DNA from 4 places in the Dechloromonas sp. HYN0024 genome. Region 1 is predicted to be linked to each of the others. Evidence: predicted binding sites of a transcription regulator. Region 1 holds the regulator's gene; each other region holds the start of a gene.
The links. The regulator sigma-54, encoded in region 1, starts transcription at its own class of promoters, with help from an activator protein. The targets are predictions, from matches to a motif close to TGGCACGCTTNCTGCTNA.

Region 1 (4,577 bases):
CATCATGAAGATGGGCGATGCCGAAATCGACGAAGGCATTCAGGTGGTGTCTACCGGCTCGCTCGGTCTGGACATTGCTCTTGGTGTCGGTGGTCTGCCGCGTGGCCGTGTCGTCGAAATCTACGGTCCGGAATCCTCGGGCAAGACCACGCTGTGCCTGCAGGTCGTTGCCGAAATGCAGAAACTCGGTGGCGTCGCCGCCTTCATCGACGCCGAACACGCGCTCGATCCGCAATATGCCCAGAAGCTCGGCGTCAGTGTCGGCGATCTGCTCATCTCGCAGCCCGACACCGGCGAACAGGCGCTTGAGATCGCCGATATGCTGGTTCGCTCCGGCTCTGTGGACATCATTGTCATCGACTCGGTGGCTGCCCTTACGCCGCGTGCCGAAATCGAAGGCGAAATGGGCGACCAGATGGTTGGTCTGCATGCCCGCCTGATGAGCCAGGCTCTGCGCAAGCTGACCGCCAACATCAAGAAGACGAATACCCTGGTCATCTTCATCAACCAGATCCGAATGAAGATCGGTGTCATGTTCGGCTCGCCGGAAACCACTACCGGCGGCAATGCGCTCAAGTTTTACGCGTCTGTCCGTCTTGATATCCGCCGTATCGGCGCGATCAAGAAGGGCGATGAAGTGATCGGCAGCGAAACCAAGGTCAAGGTCGTCAAGAACAAGGTCGCCCCACCCTTCCGTGAAGCCATTTTCGACATCCTTTACGGAGAAGGCATTTCGCGTCAGGGTGAAGTCGTCGAAATGGGCGTTGCCCACAAGTTGGTCGAGAAGTCGGGTGCTTGGTATTCCTACAAGGGCGAAAAAATCGGCCAGGGCAAGGACAATTCCCGCGAATTCCTGAAATCGCACCCGGAAATCGCCCAGGAAATCGAAGCGAAGATTCGTGAGGCGGCCAGTACCACCGTCATCAAGCCGACCAAGGCTGCTGCCGCTGATGCCTGACCTCCGCGTCCGTGCCCTGCAATTGCTGACCCGGCGTGATTACAGCCGGGCCGGCTTGCAGGCCAAGTTGGCGCCGCACGCCGAATCCGAAGAAGAACTTACGGGTGTTCTTGACACCCTGCAGGCCGAGCGCCTGCTTTCCGATTGCCGTTATGCCACCCAGCGGGTGGCTGCCCGCGGCCGGCGCTACGGCGATGCCCGCCTGCGTCAGGAACTGCGCCAGCAAGGCGTAAGCGATACCGACATCGCGGCGGCGCTCCCCGAGGCTGGCGACGAAGCCGAGCGCTGTCGGGTTATATGGGCAAAGAAATTCGGCCAGCCGCCGAAAACTGCCGAAGAGCGTGCTAAACAGATGCGTTTCCTGCAATATCGCGGTTTTTCCGGCGACGCTATTCGCCGGGCCATGCAGGGAGTGGATGAATGAACATGCCGGCCGCCAAACTATCGGCTCACAATCTCAGGAAGCGCTACAAGGCGCGGACGGTGGTTGAGGACGTCTCTTTCGAGGTCAAGTCGGGTGAGGTCGTCGGCCTGCTCGGGCCGAACGGTGCCGGCAAGACCACTTGTTTTTACATGATCGTCGGGCTGGTTGCGGCTGATGGTGGCGAAGTCTATATCGACGACAATCGCCTGACCCACCTGCCGATGCATAGCCGGGCACGGCTCGGCCTGTCTTACCTGCCGCAGGAGGCCTCGGTATTTCGCAAACTGAATGTCGAGGAAAACATCCGCGCCATTCTCGAACTGCTCAACCTGCCGGAAGCCGAACTCAATGATCGCCTGGAAGGCTTGCTCAGCGAGCTGCATGTCGGCCACGTCCGCCATGTCAACGCTTCGGCGCTCTCCGGCGGTGAGCGGCGACGGGTCGAAATAGCCCGGGCGCTGGCCACCAATCCGCGGTTTATCCTGCTCGATGAACCGTTTGCCGGCGTCGATCCGATCGCCGTGCTCGAAATTCAGAAAATCATCCGCTTCCTCAAGGAGCGCGGTATTGGTGTGCTGATTACCGACCATAACGTTCGCGAGACGCTCGGTATCTGCGATCACGCCTACATTATCAACGCCGGAAACGTTCTGGCGGCTGGACGTCCGGCCGAAATCGTCGATAATGAAAGCGTACGAAAGGTTTATCTCGGCGAGCATTTCAAGCTCTGACCGAAAGATAGAAACCGCTACTCACCGATGAAGCCGGCACTCCAGCTAAAACTCTCCCAACACCTGGCGCTTACTCCTCAGTTGCAGCAGTCGATCAAGCTGTTGCAGCTGTCGACAATCGAAATGCAGCAGGAAATCGAGCGTTACCTGCTCGAAAATCCCATGCTTGAGCGCGAGGACGAACAGGGGGCCGAGACTTTTTCCAGTGCCCAGCAGTTCGATTCGCCGCAAACCAGCGAAGGCGAGCGCGAGCAAAAGGCCGAGCGCGAAGAGCGTGATGCCCGCGACGACCGCGAGCAGGATGTTCCGTCTGCACCCTCCGATGTCGATGACGACCGCTGGGCTTCCGATGCTGGTACCTTCACCGGGGCCGGACGGGACGACGACGATGACAACGATTCGCAGGACATCCACGGGACGACGATTAGCCTGCGCGACCATCTTGGCTGGCAGTTGGGGATGACCCAGGTGTCCGAGCGTGACCGTAGCCTGGTGCGCTTCCTGATCGAAGCGCTTGATGATGATGGCTATCTGTCGGCTTCGCTGGAAGAACTCTGGGAAACCTTGCCGCCGGAATACGAAATTGAAATCGAAGAGCTGGAAATTGCGCTGCATCACATCCAGAACTTCGACCCGGTCGGCATCGGTGCGCGCAATCTGCAGGAATGTCTGGCCCTGCAACTCAAGGCCCTGCCTGGCGGCGATGCCACCCGCGATCTGGCCCTGACCATTGTTCAGAAACATCTCGAACTTCTGGCCGCCCGCGATTTTGCCAAGATTCGCCGGCTGACCGGTTGCGACGACGAGTCGCTGAAGGCTGCGCAGAGCGTCATTACCAGCCTGAATCCACGCCCGGCAGCCCGTTTTTCACAGATCGAGGCCCGCTATATCACGCCCGATGTTATCGTGAAGAAGCTCAAGGGCAAGTGGACCGCCTACATTAATCCGGATGCTTATCCGCGTCTGCGCATCAATCGTCTCTACGCGGAAATTCTGTCCAAGCAGCGGCGCGGCAACGGCAATCTGTCGACTCAGTTGCAGGAAGCCCGCTGGCTGATCAAAAACGTTCAGCAACGGTTCGAAACCATACACCGCGTGACACAAGCCATCGTTGATCGCCAACGGCAGTTTTTCGAGCATGGGGAAGTGGCGATGCGGCCGCTGGTCCTGCGCGAAATTGCCGATATTCTCGGTTTGCATGAATCGACGGTATCGCGTGTCACCAGCCAGAAATACATGGCGACGCCGCGTGGTATCTTCGAATTGAAATACTTCTTCGGCAGCCATGTCGCCACTGATACTGGCGGTGCGTGTTCTGCTACGGCCATCCGGGCACTGATCAAGCAGTTGATCTCGGCTGAGGATGGCAAGAAGCCCTTGTCGGATAGTCAATTATCCGAAATACTAGGCCAGCAGGGAATCGTAGTTGCCCGACGGACGGTCGCCAAATACCGCGAGTCGCTCAACATTCCCCCGGTCAATTTACGCAAGACCCTGTAGAGAGAGGAGAATAAAGTGAATCTGCAGATTAGTGGGCATCACATTGAAGTTACCCCGGCACTTCGCGAATACGTCGAAAACAAGCTGGATCCGGTGATTCGCCATTTCGACAAGGTGACTGGCGTCAACGTCGTCCTGTCCGTCGAAAAGCTCAAACAGAAGGCCGAAGTGACCGTCCATGTTCCGGGTAAGGACATGCATGTCGAAGAGTCCGGTGACGATCTCTACGCCGCCATCGATGCCCTGTTCGATAAACTGGACCGTCAGGTTCAGAAGTACAAGCAGAAGGTCCAGGATCACCATCGTGGTGACAAGCCCGGGCTGCACGCCGCCGCTGAATAAGCGCCGAACGGGCCGCGGCGAAGCATGCTGCGGCCTTTGTTTTTCTCACCTTCCCCATGAATCCCTTAACCAATCTCCTATCCGCCGATCAGGTTCTGCTTGATCTCGATGCCAGCAGCAAGAAGCGTGTTTTCGAACAGGCTGGCATGCTCTTCGAAAATCGCCTTGGCCTCGCCCGGTCGATCATTTTCGACAGCCTCTTCGCGCGCGAAAAGCTCGGCTCTACCGGCCTCGGTCAGGGCGTGGCGATTCCCCACGGCCGGATAAAGGGTCTTAAACAGGCTGTCGGTGCGTTTATGCGCCTGACGACCCCGGTACCATTTGACTCACCGGATGGACGCCCTGTTGATCTGCTCTTCGTTCTGCTGGTACCCGAACAGGCTACCGAGCAGCACCTGCAAATTCTCTCCGAGCTGGCGCAAAAGTTTTCTGACCGGGCATTTCGCGAAAAACTGCATGTCGTTGCTGCCCCGGCCGAAGTTGTTTCAATGTTTCAGGTGGTCAGCTAGGTCGTGCGCCACGTCAGCCTGGTTCAGCTTTACGAAGACAATCGCGAAAAGCTGTTGTTGAACTGGAATGTTGTACCCGATGCCGATCGACGTATCGAGATCAAAGGCTCCAA
Region 2 (4,577 bases), 1.5 Mb from region 1:
GCCATCGTCGATGAGGAAATGCGGAGTGTCCTGGTAGATCGCATCGTTCGGGCAGACATCGACGCAGGCCCAGCAATTGACACAGGATTCGGTGATTTGCAGTGCCATTTACGCCACCTTGAGAGTTTCGGATTTGGGCAGTAACTTGCCGGTCGCTGCGATTTCCTTGTACACCGCCATCACCGCTTCCTCGATTGGCTCCATGGCGTGTTCACCATTCGGCGCAATGCCGGCGGCTTCCAGCTTGGCCCACGGCTCGTAACCGACCTTCGAACAGAGCACCACCTCGCAGCCTTCGAGAATGCGGATGTTGCGGTCGAGCAGGGATTCCGTCGCCCCGGCATCGACGACATCGCCATCGCCGCAGGCATCCATGCCGCCGCAATAGAGTTCGGTCTTGCGGTGGCTCATGAAGCGCACGCCTTCCGGCGAGGCTTCGTAGATCAGAAACTCCTTGGCATGGCCGAAGTGCTCGGCAACGACGCCATTCTTGCCGGCGACCGCCATGAGCACCGGCCGCGATCCTTCGGGAATACCTTCGGCCTTGGGCTTGGCGACGCCGCGCTTGGCTTCGAGTTGCTCGATGATCGAGTCATGCACTTCCTTGCGGCGGACCATGGCGGACTCGTAATCGACATCCATGACGTCGATCTTGTCCATGGTGAATTCCTCACCGCGGTCCTCGCCGAGGAGGCCGACCGCATCGGCACGGCACTGGCGGCAATGGCGCATCATCGCCATGTCGCCGGCACAGGCGTCCTGCAGGTCCTGCAACTGCTCGGGCGTTGGTTCCGGTTGTTCCATGATGCCGTAGTAGGTGCCGTGTTCGGGTTCGGCGATCAGCGGCATGACGTTGTGCAGGAAAGCACCCTTGGCCTTGACGATCTTCGAGACCTCCTTGAGATGCTCGTCATTGACGCCAGGGATGAGTACCGAATTGACCTTCACCAGGATGCCCCGGTCAGTCAGCATCTGCAGGCCCTTCTGCTGCTGTTCGATGAGAATGCGCGCACCTTCGACGCCGGTGATGCGCTTGTTCTCCCAGTAGATCCACGGATAAATTTTGGCGCCGACTTCGGGATCGACGCAGTTGATGGTGATGGTTACGTGGTCGATATTGTGTTGGGCAATGCGGTCCACGTACTGTGGAAGATTGAGGCCGTTGGTCGACACGCAGAGCTTGATATCCGGGGCGCGCTCGGAAAGCTGTTCGAAGGTTTCAAAGGTACGCGCCGGGTTGGCCAGGGGGTCGCCAGGTCCGGCGATGCCCAGTACCGTCATTTGCGGAATGGCGGCGGCGACGGCGAGCACCTTGTTGATCGCCTGCTTGGGAGTGAGGAGTTCGGAAACCACACCGGGGCGCGACTCGTTCGAGCAGTCATACTTGCGGTTGCAGTAATTGCACTGGATGTTGCAGGCCGGGGCGACGGCCACGTGCATGCGGGCAAAGTAGTGGTGCGCTTCCTCCGAATAGCAGGGGTGATCCTGGACCTTGGCGCGGATATGATCGGGCAGGTGGCCCAGGGCGTCAGGCGCCGTGCCGCAGCCGCTGGATGCACAACCGCCACCTTCAGCGGCGGGGGCTGTGTTGCTGATAACTGGTAGTTCCACGATGTCGGCTCCTCGAATGCAGTCGGAGCCTATTCAGCAATCGCTGTGCCAGTGATAATTTCGCAGTTAAATCAGTGAGATGGGGCTTTGTTCTGACGGTCGTGTTGGTCTCGTTGTCGCAAATGCGACAGGGTTGCCGTAGTGTTGCGACGAATGGTCCTTGTTGCCGCCGTGATTGAATTTCCCGGCATTGCTAATGAGCAATTGTCTCCCTGACAGAAATTGTCTGTCAGGGCACTCACCATTCGACGTCGAAACCTGGTATTCGGGTTTGCTTTTGCCTGGCCAGTTTTCCTCCCTATTTGTAGTGGTTTCCAGTTTGGCGATGTCCCTATAGTGTGAGGTGGTGCCGTGCGGGATTTATTGCCGGTTTTGAGTGAAAGTTTTCGGCTTCTCCAGAGGTAATCAAGCCAGTGTGGGTTGAGACATTCACCACGAAAAATGCGGTTTTGCCTTGCCTTTGTTGTCTGGCGGAGGAGTGGGTGCACCGACTGTCCGAGACATCACCCCATGGGGTGATGTCTCGTGGCATCCATCTCCCTATAATTCATACAGTTATAAACCCATCAGTCTTTTGAGAACCCGATGAAAACACACCATACTGGTCACGCCGAAATCGATCAGCAGCATCAGATCCTGGAGAGCATGGTTGGCGAGTTGGCAACGTTTTGTCCTAGGGCAGACCAAAGTCTCTGCGCGCCATGCAATGAATGCACTTCGCTACAGTGCAAGCAATGCGCCACGTCCCTGGCGGTGATTGTCAGCGAGCTAATGGCGTTTCATATCGGACATTCCACCTACGAAGAAAGAATGATGGAATTGTTGCCATCAACGTCGAATTGCCAGGCTCACATCAGGGCGCACAAGGCTTCTCACGAAGGGATGTTGAAGCAACTGAAGAAGTTCACGCCTCAATTCATTCACGACAATCTGGGGACTGCAGCCAGTCAAATGAACCGCCTTCTCAAGGATTGGCTGGGTGATCACGTTGTCCTGTTTGATAACCGTTTGGTGGATCTCAGTTCTGCCATAAGGCAAGGCATTGATTTTGATAGTGAATTGGTCGCCATGCTCGACGAGCATGTGTTTCCCAATCGACCGACGATAGCGAAGCCGGCGACCACCCGATCGTTGTCGGTACGGAAAAGAATGGAAGTTCGGGGGCGCTTCGAGTCACTCTCTCCGGCTCAGCGCGCCGTATTCTGGCTAGTTGTTAGCGGCAAGACGAACCGTGAAATTGGAGAGGAGCTGGGCGTCACGGTCAATACAGTCAAAACCCACCGAGCTGCGGTTTTCCAGAAGATGGAAGTCGCGTCGGTGGTGGAACTGGTCACAAAAGCGGATGTGCTGCGTTGAGTGGGTGCGATCCAGCTGTATTCACATTGCATTGCTACCCGCCTTCTTTTCAATCCTGAGGCTCAGGTTTGAAGAGAAGACAAATTTATCGAAGGTCATCGGGTAGTTTCAGACAGGAGTCTGGCGTTTCACCCTTCTCATGCCACGGGGTGATGACATGAATAATTTTTTAACAGACCATGAGGTATCGCTTGTGCTCGTTGATTCTGCATGAGCGACGAAAATCAAATTATCGGTATGTTCTGGAATAAGCCTGTTTAACGTCCAATGCCAATTATTCGCAATGCCATTTTCTAGAAAGCACCCCGCGATGGAGGCGCGCCACGTCGACCTGGATGACGAGGCCTGGATCGAATCAACCATCTTTGGCTTACATAATCTGGTTAGCAGCGGCTCACTCAATAATCCGACCATTGACACTCATGTCATACGCATGGATGAAAGCCGGATACGTCTGGCTGCCAATGTATTTGCCAATTCACATGACGGTATCATGATTACTGACCCCCTTGGGGTGGTCGTCGATGTGAATCGCGCCTATAGCAAAATTACCGGTTTTCCCCCGGACGAACTGATTGGGCGTCAATCCAATCTGCTGACATCGGATCATCACCCCGTTGAATTCCGGGATTCCCTGCGGGAAAGCCTTCAGACCAAAGGTTTCTGGCGCGGAGAGGTCAGCAACCTGCGGAAGAACGGGAAACTATGTACCGAGTTTATGTCGGTGAGTGCGGTCTACGATTCGATAGGTGAAGTGACGCATTTTGTTGCCATTTATACCGATATCTCGGCATTAAAGGAAAGTCAGCGACAACTCGAGCATCTTGCCTATCACGATGCATTGACCGGATTGCCCAATCGCGTGCTACTGGTCGATCGGATCCAGCATGGGCTGGCGCAGGCAACGCGGCGAAAGGGGTTGGTTGCCGTCTGTTTTCTCGATCTGGATGATTTCAAGCCGATCAACGATCTGTACGGGCACAATAACGGCGATCTGGTTCTGATCGAAGTGGCTCAGCGACTGAAGCAGGCGGTCCGCGAAGGGGATACTGTGGCGCGTATCGGCGGCGATGAATTCGCGGTACTGCTGACCGATCTGGAAGGCCCCCAGGATGCCAAAACGGTCATATTGCGCATGCTGGACAGCGTGGCACGGCCTTACTCAGTCGATTCGGCAACGGCTGTAATCTCGGCCAGTATCGGTTACACCCTGATCCCGGGTGACGATGGAGACCCGGACAACCTGTTGCGACATGCCGACCAGGCTATGTATGTCGCAAAAGAGGAAGGCCGAAACCGGATTCATTTATTCGATATCGAACACGACCAGCGAACCAGAAGTAAGCGGGAGAATGTCTCGCGTATCAAGAAAGCCTGTCAGGACAACGAGTTTCGCCTTTTCTATCAACCCAAGGTCGATATGCGGCGTGGCAAGGTTGTCGGCATGGAGGCGCTGATCCGTTGGCAGCATCCTGAGCTTGGCTTGCTGTCTCCCGCCGACTTTCTGCTGCCCCTCGGCGACCATCCGCTACTGGTCGATATCGGCAACTGGGCGATTCGTGAGGCCCTCGGTCAGATGGCCAAATGGCAGGCGGAAGGGCATCAACTTC
Region 3 (4,577 bases), 370 kb from region 1:
TGAGCACATGCTCGATAACTCCACTCACCAGAACTTTCCCAAACCGATCCGCCTGATCATCTCCCGGCCACGCCTGGGTATCAGCATACTAGCCGGCCTGGTGACGACCCTGATGCTGCCTGACTGGCTCGCCTCCCATCTGGTAACCCGTGCCATCATCGGCTGGAACGTTGGCACAGGTCTCTACCTGCTACTGGCCTTTCACATGATGTTCTGGTCCTCGCATGAACGCATGCGCAGTCGTGCCCTGGTGCAGGATGAGGGCCGATTTCTGGTATTGGCCCTGGTGGTCCTGGCGGCCGTCGCTGCCCTTGGTGCCATTGTTGCCCAACTCTCGGTGGTCAAAGACATTCACGGCCCGTTGCGGACTATCCATATCGGCCTCGCCACCTTGACGATCCTGTCGTCGTGGACCTTTACGCAAACCATGTTCGCCCTCCACTACGCCCACGATTACTACGCCAGTGAGGCGCGAGGCAATCAGGGCGGACTTGCCTTCCCTGGGGGCCACGCGCCGGATTATGGCGATTTTCTCTACTTCGCCTGCGTCATCGGCACCTCGGGCCAGACCGCCGATGTCAGCTTTACCAGCCGAAGCATGCGCCGCACCGGAACCATCCATTGCATACTGGCTTTCTTCTTCAACACAACCCTCATCGCACTCAGCATCAACATTGCCTCGGGATTGATCTAAATCCGACAGCAAAAAGCCCCGAACATGAGCGGGGCTTTTTCAATATAGTCCGGCGGACATTATTTATACGATCAAAAAACAGATCACCAGTTCGGCTCGCGCTCCGGCGTGGCCGTGATGCGGTGGATACTCAGGTCGGCACCTTCATATTCCTCTTCCTGATCGAGACGCAGGCCGAGCGTTGCCTTGAGCGTGCCATAGACGAGCAGACCGCCGGTCAGGGCAACACCAATGGCCATCGCGGTCATGATCAGTTGCGGCATGAATGCGATGCCACCCGCTCCGCCCAGCGCCTTGGTGCCAAAGATGCCGGCTGCAATGCCGCCCCAGGCACCGCACATGCCATGCAGCGGCCAGACGCCGAGGACATCGTCGATCTTCCAGCGGTTCTGCACCAGCGTGAACATGACGACAAACAGACCACCCGCCACCCCACCGACCACCAGCGCACCAATTGGGTGCATCAGATCGGAACCAGCACAAACAGCGACCAATCCGGCCAGCGGGCCGTTATGCAGGAAGCCGGGGTCATTCTTGCCAGCCACCAGGGCAACCAGCGTGCCGCCGACCATGGCCATCAGCGAATTGAGGGCGACCAGGCCGGAGATCTTGTCGAGCGTCTGGGCGCTCATGACATTGAAGCCGAACCAGCCGACGATCAGTATCCAGGCACCGAGCGCTAGGAAGGGAATGGATGAAGGCGGATGTGCCGAGATGCGGCCATCCTTGCTGTAGCGGCCGTAGCGGGCGCCGAGCAGAACCACCGCAGGCAGGGCGATCCAGCCACCCATGGCGTGCACCACGACCGAACCAGCGAAGTCATGAAACTCCTCGCCGAAGGTCCCCTTGAGCCAGGCCTGGATGCCGAAGGCCTGATTCCAGGCGATGCTTTCGAAGAAGGGATAGACGAAGCCCACCAACAAGAAGGTGGCGATCAGTTGCGGATTGAACTTGGCCCGCTCGGCAATACCACCGGAAATGATGGCCGGAATCGCCGCCGCGAAGGTCAGCAGAAAGAAAAACTTGGTCAATTCGAAACCGTTTTTCTCCATCAGCGTTTCGACGCCACTGAAGAAATTGACGCCATAGGCGATGCTATAACCAACAAAGAAATAAGCCACGGTCGACACGCCGAAGTCAGACAGGATCTTGACCAGCGCATTGACCTGATTTTTCTTGCGGACCGTACCGACTTCAAGAAAGGCAAAGCCAGCGTGCATGGCCAGCACCATGATGGCACCGAGCAGGACGAACAGCGTATTGCTGCTGAATTGATATGCTTCCATGAACCCCCCCAATCAAAGAATGGAGAATCTGAAAGCAAGCACCATTCCAGTGCATAAAAATTGTTACAAATCAGTGCGTTAAAAAACCACGCGCCCCAGCATTTGCACCGTAGTGGTGCAAAATTCAAACGCCGCGCGCAGCAACGGTGCGCCGACGCCTTATTTCGGGGCGAGTTCAAGGGGAAGCAACACCCACAGACGACCGCTTTGCTTCATGCGACCAGCCCGCTCACCTGCCTCCTTGCCGAAACCCCAGAAGAAATCAGCACGGACCGCCCCCTTGATCGCCCCACCGGTATCCTGGGCCATAACCAGCCGGTTCATCGACAGCGCCGAGTTCGGCTGGGTGGTCGCCAGAAAAACCGGCGAGCCAAGCGGTATCGAACGCGGATCGACGGCAATGCTGCGTTCGGCCGTCAACGGCACACCCAGCGCGCCGATCGGGCCACCCGGGCTGTTCGCCACCTCGCGGAAAAAGACGTAACTCGGATTGGTATTCAAGAGATTGTCGAGACGTGACGGATTGGCCCGTGCCCAGGCCTGTATTCCCTGCATCGATGCCTCTTCGAGCTTCAACTCACCGCGCTCGACCAGAGCCTTGCCGATGGACTGGTACGGATGCCCGTTCTGGTCGGCATAGTTGAGCCTGACGACGCTGCCATCTGCCAGCCTGACCCGCCCGGAGCCCTGAACCTGAAGGAAAAAGAGTTCGACGGCATCATCAACATAAAGCAGCGTCTTCCCCGGCAGGCTCTCGCCGCGCGCAGCAATTTCGGCTCGCGACCAGTAGGGCACCACCTTGTTGCCCTCCAGGCGACCACGTACCCGCTTGTCCTTCAGCTCGGGGAAAACCGCCGACAGATCGATGGTCAGCAGGTCGTCCGGCACACCACGGACCGCTTGCTCAAATCCCTTGCTCCGTGTCCGCCGCCCCTGCAACAGGGGTTCGTAATAGCCGGTCATCATGCCGCTGGTGGCACCATCGCCGCTAACGACTGCGTAGGGTTTCAAATGTTGTTCAAAGAAACGACGCGGGTCGTGGCCGGACTTGCCTTCGGCCGCCCGCGCCAGGTCGCAGACGCGCTTCCAGCCGGCGCCATTCGGCTTGCTGGCAACGCCGCGACAGGAAAGGAGAAAGGCCGGCCAGGCGGCGGCAACATCGTCGGCCGACCAGCCGGGTAGATCCGACCAGTTGGCCGGCTGCAAGCTACGCGAGAAGGCTGGCGGCGATGATGGCGCCGGCGGCATGATGACCGGCTCGGCAGCCGCCGGGCAGGCGGCACAGGCCGGACAAGGGGCGCAGGTCGCCGTCGCCGGAGCAACACTGGGCGGAACGGTGGAGCAGGCAGCCAGCAAGGTGAGAAATAAAAAGGCTGCGGTTTGGATTTTTCGCATGGGTTTCGCTAGAGTTCGCAATTTGCCGCGAAGTATACCTGCCCCATGCCCAACACCCTGCCTCTCGAACGCCTGCTTGCTCGTGCCGAAGCTGTTCTCGGCCGCCTTGAAGCGGTGTTGCCGCCACCCCCGCAATCGCCTGACTGGACTTCTGCCGTGGCTTTCCGCTGGCGCAAGAGCAACGGCCGCGGCTGGCTGCAGGGGGTGCGCCACCCGCACCCGATCCGCCTCGCCGACCTCGAGAACATTGACGACCAGAAGGCCCGGATCACCGCCAACACTCGTCAGTTTGTCGCTGGCAAGACCGCCAACAACGTCTTGCTGACCGGCACCCGCGGCTCTGGCAAATCGTCACTGGTCAAGGCTGTGCTCAACGAATACGCAGGCAAGGGGCTGCGCCTGATCGAAGTGGACAAGGAAGACCTGATCGATCTGGCCGATATCGTCGACCTGCTCGATGGCCGACCGGAAAAATTCATCATCTTTTGCGATGACCTGTCCTTCGAAGCCGGCGAAACCGCCTACAAGGCGCTGAAATCAGTACTCGATGGCTCAATCGCGGCACCGCCTGACAATGTCCTGATCTACGCCACCTCGAACCGGCGACACCTGATGCCGGAATACTTTTCGGAAAATCTCGAAACACATCGTGTCGACGACGAAATTCACCCCGGCGAAACGACCGAGGAAAAAATTTCGCTGTCCGAGCGTTTCGGCCTGTGGATTTCCTTCTACCCGTTCAGCCAGGATGATTACCTGAGCATCGCCAACCACTGGGCCCGCCAACTCGGCGTCACCGAAGTGGTCATCGCCGCCAGCGAGCGCGAGGCATTGAACTGGGCTTTGAGCCGTGGCTCACGCTCTGGCCGTGTAGCCTGGCAGTTCGCCCGCGATCTGGCCGGGCGACAAAAAGCGGAACGGAAGAAAGCCAAGTGAGTACGGTCGTCGAGGTCGCCGCCGCCGTCATGCTCCGGGCTGATGGCCGCGAGTTTTTGCTGGCCCAGCGCCCGCCCGGCAAGGTCTACGCCGGTTACTGGGAATTTCCCGGTGGCAAGGTGGAGCCGGGTGAAAGCGTCCGCGCCGCACTGATCCGCGAACTGCAGGAAGAACTGGGCATCACCATCACCGCCTGCTCACCCTGGCTGACCCGGCAATTCACCTACCCACACGCCAAGGTGCGCCTGAACTTCTGGCGGGTCACC
Region 4 (4,577 bases), 830 kb from region 1:
AACCTTCCGGTGCCGCCAAAACCCTGCTGCGCATCGCGTCGCACAATCCAGAGGCGGTCAAGGCGGCTGCTTGATCGAGTGCAGATGTCTTATAGCTGCGATCTATTTGAGAAGGGCAAGAATAGCCACAACAAGGGTGTTGATGTGCTTGCCGCAGAATCCGACAAGCACGCGTGCTGACTTGGCTGACCAGTGGTAGCGGATTACCGTCGAGTACTTGCGTTCGAGACGCCCGCTGGCTTTCGAATATCCCCAATCTTCGCGGGAAACAAGGCGGCTAGTGTACCAGTGCTTAATGAATGCAAACAACGAAGTCTCCTCCGGACAACAATAGTCATGGTTTTCTCGAGAGTGTAAATCTGTATACGTAGTATATTCAAATTGGATATTTGGCTGGTGTGTACTGTATTTCAATAGGCATTCACGTTGCCACAAGATTCGGGCTATCAATCGATGACTGTTGCAGTGCATCTCCCCAAAATCGAGAAAACTGCGGTCTGTCCCCGGTTTTCGGTTTTGGCTGTTTTGAATAGCCCCGAAAGCTTTGACCAGCCTTGAAGTAATAGCCGGCTGGCAGGGGATCGCTTAAGCTGGCGCCTCCATTCCACAGCAATTCCCTTAGCTATGAGCAATGCCATAGACCGCGAGCCGATCTCTCCCAAAATGCCGCGTGGCATCTGGATGCTCGGTTGCGTCAGCCTGCTCATGGATATTTCGTCCGAAATGATCCACAGCCTGCTGCCGCTGTTTATGGTCGGCGCACTGGGTGCCAGCGCCCTGATGGTCGGGGTCATCGAAGGGCTGGCCGAGGCGACGGCGTTGATCGTCAAGGTCTTTTCCGGGGCGCTCAGCGATTATCTCGGTAAACGCAAGGGGCTGGCCGTCTTTGGCTATGCGCTTGGGGCGTTGACCAAGCCGGTCTTTGCGCTGGCGTCGAGCACCGGTCTCGTCCTCGCTGCCCGGCTGACAGATCGTGTTGGCAAGGGTATCCGTGGCGCGCCGCGCGATGCGCTGGTGGCCGATATTGCGCCGCCGGAACTGCGCGGTGCGGCGTTCGGTTTGCGCCAGTCGCTCGATACGGTCGGGGCCTTTGTCGGGCCTCTGCTGGCGGTGGGACTGATGTTGCTGTGGCAGGATGATTTTCGCGCTGTTTTCTGGGTGGCCGTGATCCCTGGCTTGCTCGCCGTCGCCTTGCTGGTGTTTGGCGTCCATGAGCCGGACCGGCCGGTCGGTGCGGTACGGCGCAATCCGGTCAATCGGGCCAATCTGGCACGATTGGGTTCGGCCTACTGGTGGGTGGTGGCGGTCGGCGGGTTTTTTACGTTGGCCCGTTTCAGTGAAGCCTTTCTGGTGCTGCGGGCGCAGCAGGGCGGTATGGCGCTGGCGCTGATTCCGCTGGTCATGGTGGCCATGAACATCGTTTATTCGCTGTCGGCCTACCCTTTTGGCAAGCTGTCGGATCGGGTAAGTCACACCAAGCTGCTGGTTATCGGCCTGTTTGTCCTGATCGCCGCCGATCTGGTGCTGGCGAGCAGTGCGCATTGGAGCGTAGTGCTGGCGGGTGTCGCCCTGTGGGGTATTCACCTCGGCATGACGCAGGGTCTGCTGGCGACCATGGTGGCCGATACGGCTCCGTCCGACCTGCGCGGAACTGCGTACGGTTTTTTTAATCTGATCAGTGGGTTGGCGATGTTGCTGGCAAGCCTGTGTGCCGGCTTTCTGTGGGACCTTTTGGGGGCGGCGTTTACCTTTTATGCCGGGGCGGGCTTCTGTCTGCTGACGCTGCTTTTGCTGACCTGGCGCAATCAGTCGGATAATCCGCCGAATTCTACGAGACTCGAATCATGACCACTGCCCTCATTCTCTTTGCCCACGGTGCCCGCGACCCGGAGTGGGCCAATCCGATGCGCCGCGTCCAGGCGGTGATTCGTCAGCGGATGACCACGGTGCCGGTTGAACTGGCCTTCCTTGAATTCATGGCACCAACCCTGACCGACTGCGCCGCCGGGCTGATAGCCCAAGGGGCCGACAAGATAGTCGTGATGCCGATGTTCGTTGCCCGTGGTGGGCATTTAAAGAAGGAAACCCCTGAGATGCTCGCCGCGCTACGGGCGAGCTACCCGCATGTTGAATTTTCGCTGGGTAATGCCATTGGCGAACACGAACTGGTCGTTCAGGCCATGGCGACGGCGGCGCTGGAGGTGGCTGGCCTGTAGCTTGCTAAGTAAAGGCCATGCTTACCGTTCTCGTTATTGATGAATCCCGTTCCCGTGCTGGCGAAATCTGCGCCGGACTGGCGCTGGCCGGCTATCAGGTGGCGGCTATTTTGGCCGGCGCGGAAAACCTGACGGCGGAAGTCGAGCGTCTGCAGCCTGACGTAATCCTGATCGATACCGACAGCCCGAGCCGCGATACGCTTGAAAACCTGGCGGCGATGAACAAGGACATGCCGCGTCCGGTCGTCATCTTTACCCAGGAAGACGGTCAGGAAACCATCCGGGATGCCGTCAAGGCCGGGGTTTCTGCCTATATCGTCGATGGGCTCGACCCGAAGCGCATCAAGCCCATCCTTGAGGTGGCGCGAGCCCGCTTTGACGATACGCAGGCCCTGCGCCGCGAACTTGACGAGGTGTCGCAGAAACTCACTGACCGCAAGCTGGTGGACAAGGCCAAGGGCGTGCTCATGAAGGCCCGTGGTCTTGATGAGGATGCCGCTTATCACGCCATGCGCAAGCTGGCCATGGAGCGCGGCCAGTCGATGGCCAAAGTCGCGCGCGACGTCATCGACATGGCGCGGGTGCTGCTCTAAAGCTGTGCGGCCAAGCCGCATGTTGCACTGCAATAGTGCATCGGATGCGGCGTTACGGGCTTAAAAGTTTTTTCATTAAGCTATTGAAAATAAATAGATATATAATAAATTGTTTGAAATATTCGGGTCTGGCACGGCCATTGCGATAGTCCTCTCAAAACGCACGGTCAATGGCGGCCGGGCGAGAGTCGAGTAGAAACCGATTCAAGGACAAGGGCGTCCATCCGAGCTGCCAACCGGCGGCCAGGATGTGACGCCCATTTTGTTTTTAGATTCTCGCAATCAAGGAGCAAGCAATGGATGACAAGAAACTGGTGCTGCCGGATGTCGCAACGGACAAGCCGTCCTTTTCACGTCGTGATTTCGTTTCAACAGCCTTGGGAGCCTCTCTGATGGCCATGGTCCCTCCCGGCGTTCGCAGCGGTGCCTGGGCCGCTGGTTCCGACGCCCCCGAAAAGAAGGAAGTCCGTATCGGCTTCATTCCCCTTACTGATTGCGCCTCCGTCGTCATGGCGGCGGTCAACAAGTTCGATGAGAAATACGGCATCAAGATCATCCCGACCAAGGAAGCCTCATGGGCCTCGGTGCGCGACAAGCTGGTCAATGGTGAGCTGGATTGCGCCCATGTGCTGTATGGCCTGATCTACGGCGTGCAGATGGGCATCGGCGGGCCGAAGAAGGATATGGCCAACCTGATGACCTTGAATACCAATGGCCAGGCCATCACGCTATCCAACCAGATGAAAGACAAGGGGGCCATCGACGGCCCCAGTCTGGCCAAGCTGATCGCCAAGAAGGAGAAGGAATACACCTTCGCCCAGACCTTCCCGACCGGTACCCATGCCATGTGGCTGTACTACTGGCTGGCTGCTCAGGGTGTCAATCCGCTCAAGGACGTCAAGACGATCACCGTGCCGCCGCCGCAGATGGTCGCCAACATGCGTGTCGGCAACATGGATGGTTATTGTGTCGGCGAGCCGTGGAACAACCGCGCCATCATGGACAACATTGGCTTTACGGCGACGACGACGCAGGACATCTGGACCGATCACCCGGAAAAAATTCTCGGCACCACCGCCGATTGGGTCAAGCAGAATCCGAACACGGCACGCGCCGTGGTGGCGGCGATTCTCGATGCCGGCAAGTGGATCGATGCCTCGATTGCCAACAAGCAGAAGACGGCCGAAGTCATCGCCCAGAAATCCTATGTCAATACCGACACCGAGGTCATCGTCGCCCGCATGCTTGGTCGCTATCAGAACGGCCTGGGCAAGAGCTGGGATGACAAGAACTGCATGAAGTTCTTCAACGATGGTGCGGTCAATTATCCGTATCTCTCCGATGGCATGTGGTTCCTCACTCAGCACAAGCGCTGGGGTCTGCTCAAGGATCATCCGAAGTATCTCGAGGTCGCCAAGCAGGTCAATCGCATCGACATCTTCAAGCAGGGTGCAGCCGCCGCTGGCGTGGCCTTGCCGAAGAGCGATATGCGCACGTCCAAGTTGATCGACGGGGTGGTCTGGGATGGCAAGGACCCGGCCAAATACGCTGACGGTTTCAAGGTAAAGGCTTAGGGCCGGCAAGGAAGCTTCATTCCCGCCAAGGCGGAGATGAGGCTTCCACCACGCCAAGGAGATTCCCATGAGTGCAATCACGATGAGCGATGAGTTCGGCCTTGAAAAGCCGGTTGACCATGCCCTTAAGGAAGCCATCTTGGGGGATCGAACAAGCAGCGCGCCGGTGGCGGATATTGCCCCCGAGCCCGCCA

Region 2: nifB (nitrogenase cofactor biosynthesis protein NifB) is a predicted target of sigma-54. The motif match lies at 1,645-1,662, and genes of this name have one in related genera.
Region 3: HYN24_RS13615 (ammonium transporter) is a predicted target of sigma-54. The motif match lies at 2,012-2,029, and genes of this name have one in related genera.
Region 4: HYN24_RS03780 (CmpA/NrtA family ABC transporter substrate-binding protein) is a predicted target of sigma-54. The motif match lies at 2,939-2,956, and genes of this name have one in related genera.

Annotation. Positions count from the first base shown of each region.
Region 1 covers NZ_CP031842.1:3,203,331-3,207,907, reverse strand. Annotated here, with positions in the region: gene recA (recombinase RecA) at 1-958, shown strand, start outside; gene recX (recombination regulator RecX) at 951-1,382, shown strand; gene lptB (LPS export ABC transporter ATP-binding protein) at 1,379-2,113, shown strand; gene HYN24_RS15460 (RNA polymerase factor sigma-54) at 2,141-3,613, shown strand; gene hpf (ribosome hibernation-promoting factor, HPF/YfiA family) at 3,629-3,955, shown strand; gene ptsN (PTS IIA-like nitrogen regulatory protein PtsN) at 4,012-4,464, shown strand; gene hprK (HPr(Ser) kinase/phosphatase) at 4,468-4,577, shown strand, end outside.
Region 2 covers NZ_CP031842.1:1,438,420-1,442,996, forward strand. Annotated here, with positions in the region: gene HYN24_RS06800 (4Fe-4S binding protein) at 1-108, opposite strand, end outside; gene nifB (nitrogenase cofactor biosynthesis protein NifB) at 109-1,611, opposite strand; gene HYN24_RS06810 (LuxR C-terminal-related transcriptional regulator) at 2,197-2,967, shown strand; gene HYN24_RS06815 (EAL domain-containing protein) at 3,278-4,577, shown strand, end outside.
Region 3 covers NZ_CP031842.1:2,829,307-2,833,883, forward strand. Annotated here, with positions in the region: gene HYN24_RS13610 (DUF1345 domain-containing protein) at 8-694, shown strand; gene HYN24_RS13615 (ammonium transporter) at 778-1,980, opposite strand; gene HYN24_RS13620 (murein transglycosylase A) at 2,140-3,375, opposite strand; gene HYN24_RS13625 (ATP-binding protein) at 3,421-4,311, shown strand; gene HYN24_RS13630 (Nudix family hydrolase) at 4,308-4,577, shown strand, end outside.
Region 4 covers NZ_CP031842.1:775,031-779,607, forward strand. Annotated here, with positions in the region: gene HYN24_RS03760 (DNA-binding transcriptional regulator) at 1-74, shown strand, start outside; gene HYN24_RS15760 (hypothetical protein) at 103-309, opposite strand; gene HYN24_RS03765 (MFS transporter) at 625-1,848, shown strand; gene HYN24_RS03770 (sirohydrochlorin chelatase) at 1,845-2,216, shown strand; gene HYN24_RS03775 (ANTAR domain-containing response regulator) at 2,234-2,809, shown strand; gene HYN24_RS03780 (CmpA/NrtA family ABC transporter substrate-binding protein) at 3,106-4,383, shown strand; gene ntrB (nitrate ABC transporter permease) at 4,451-4,577, shown strand, end outside.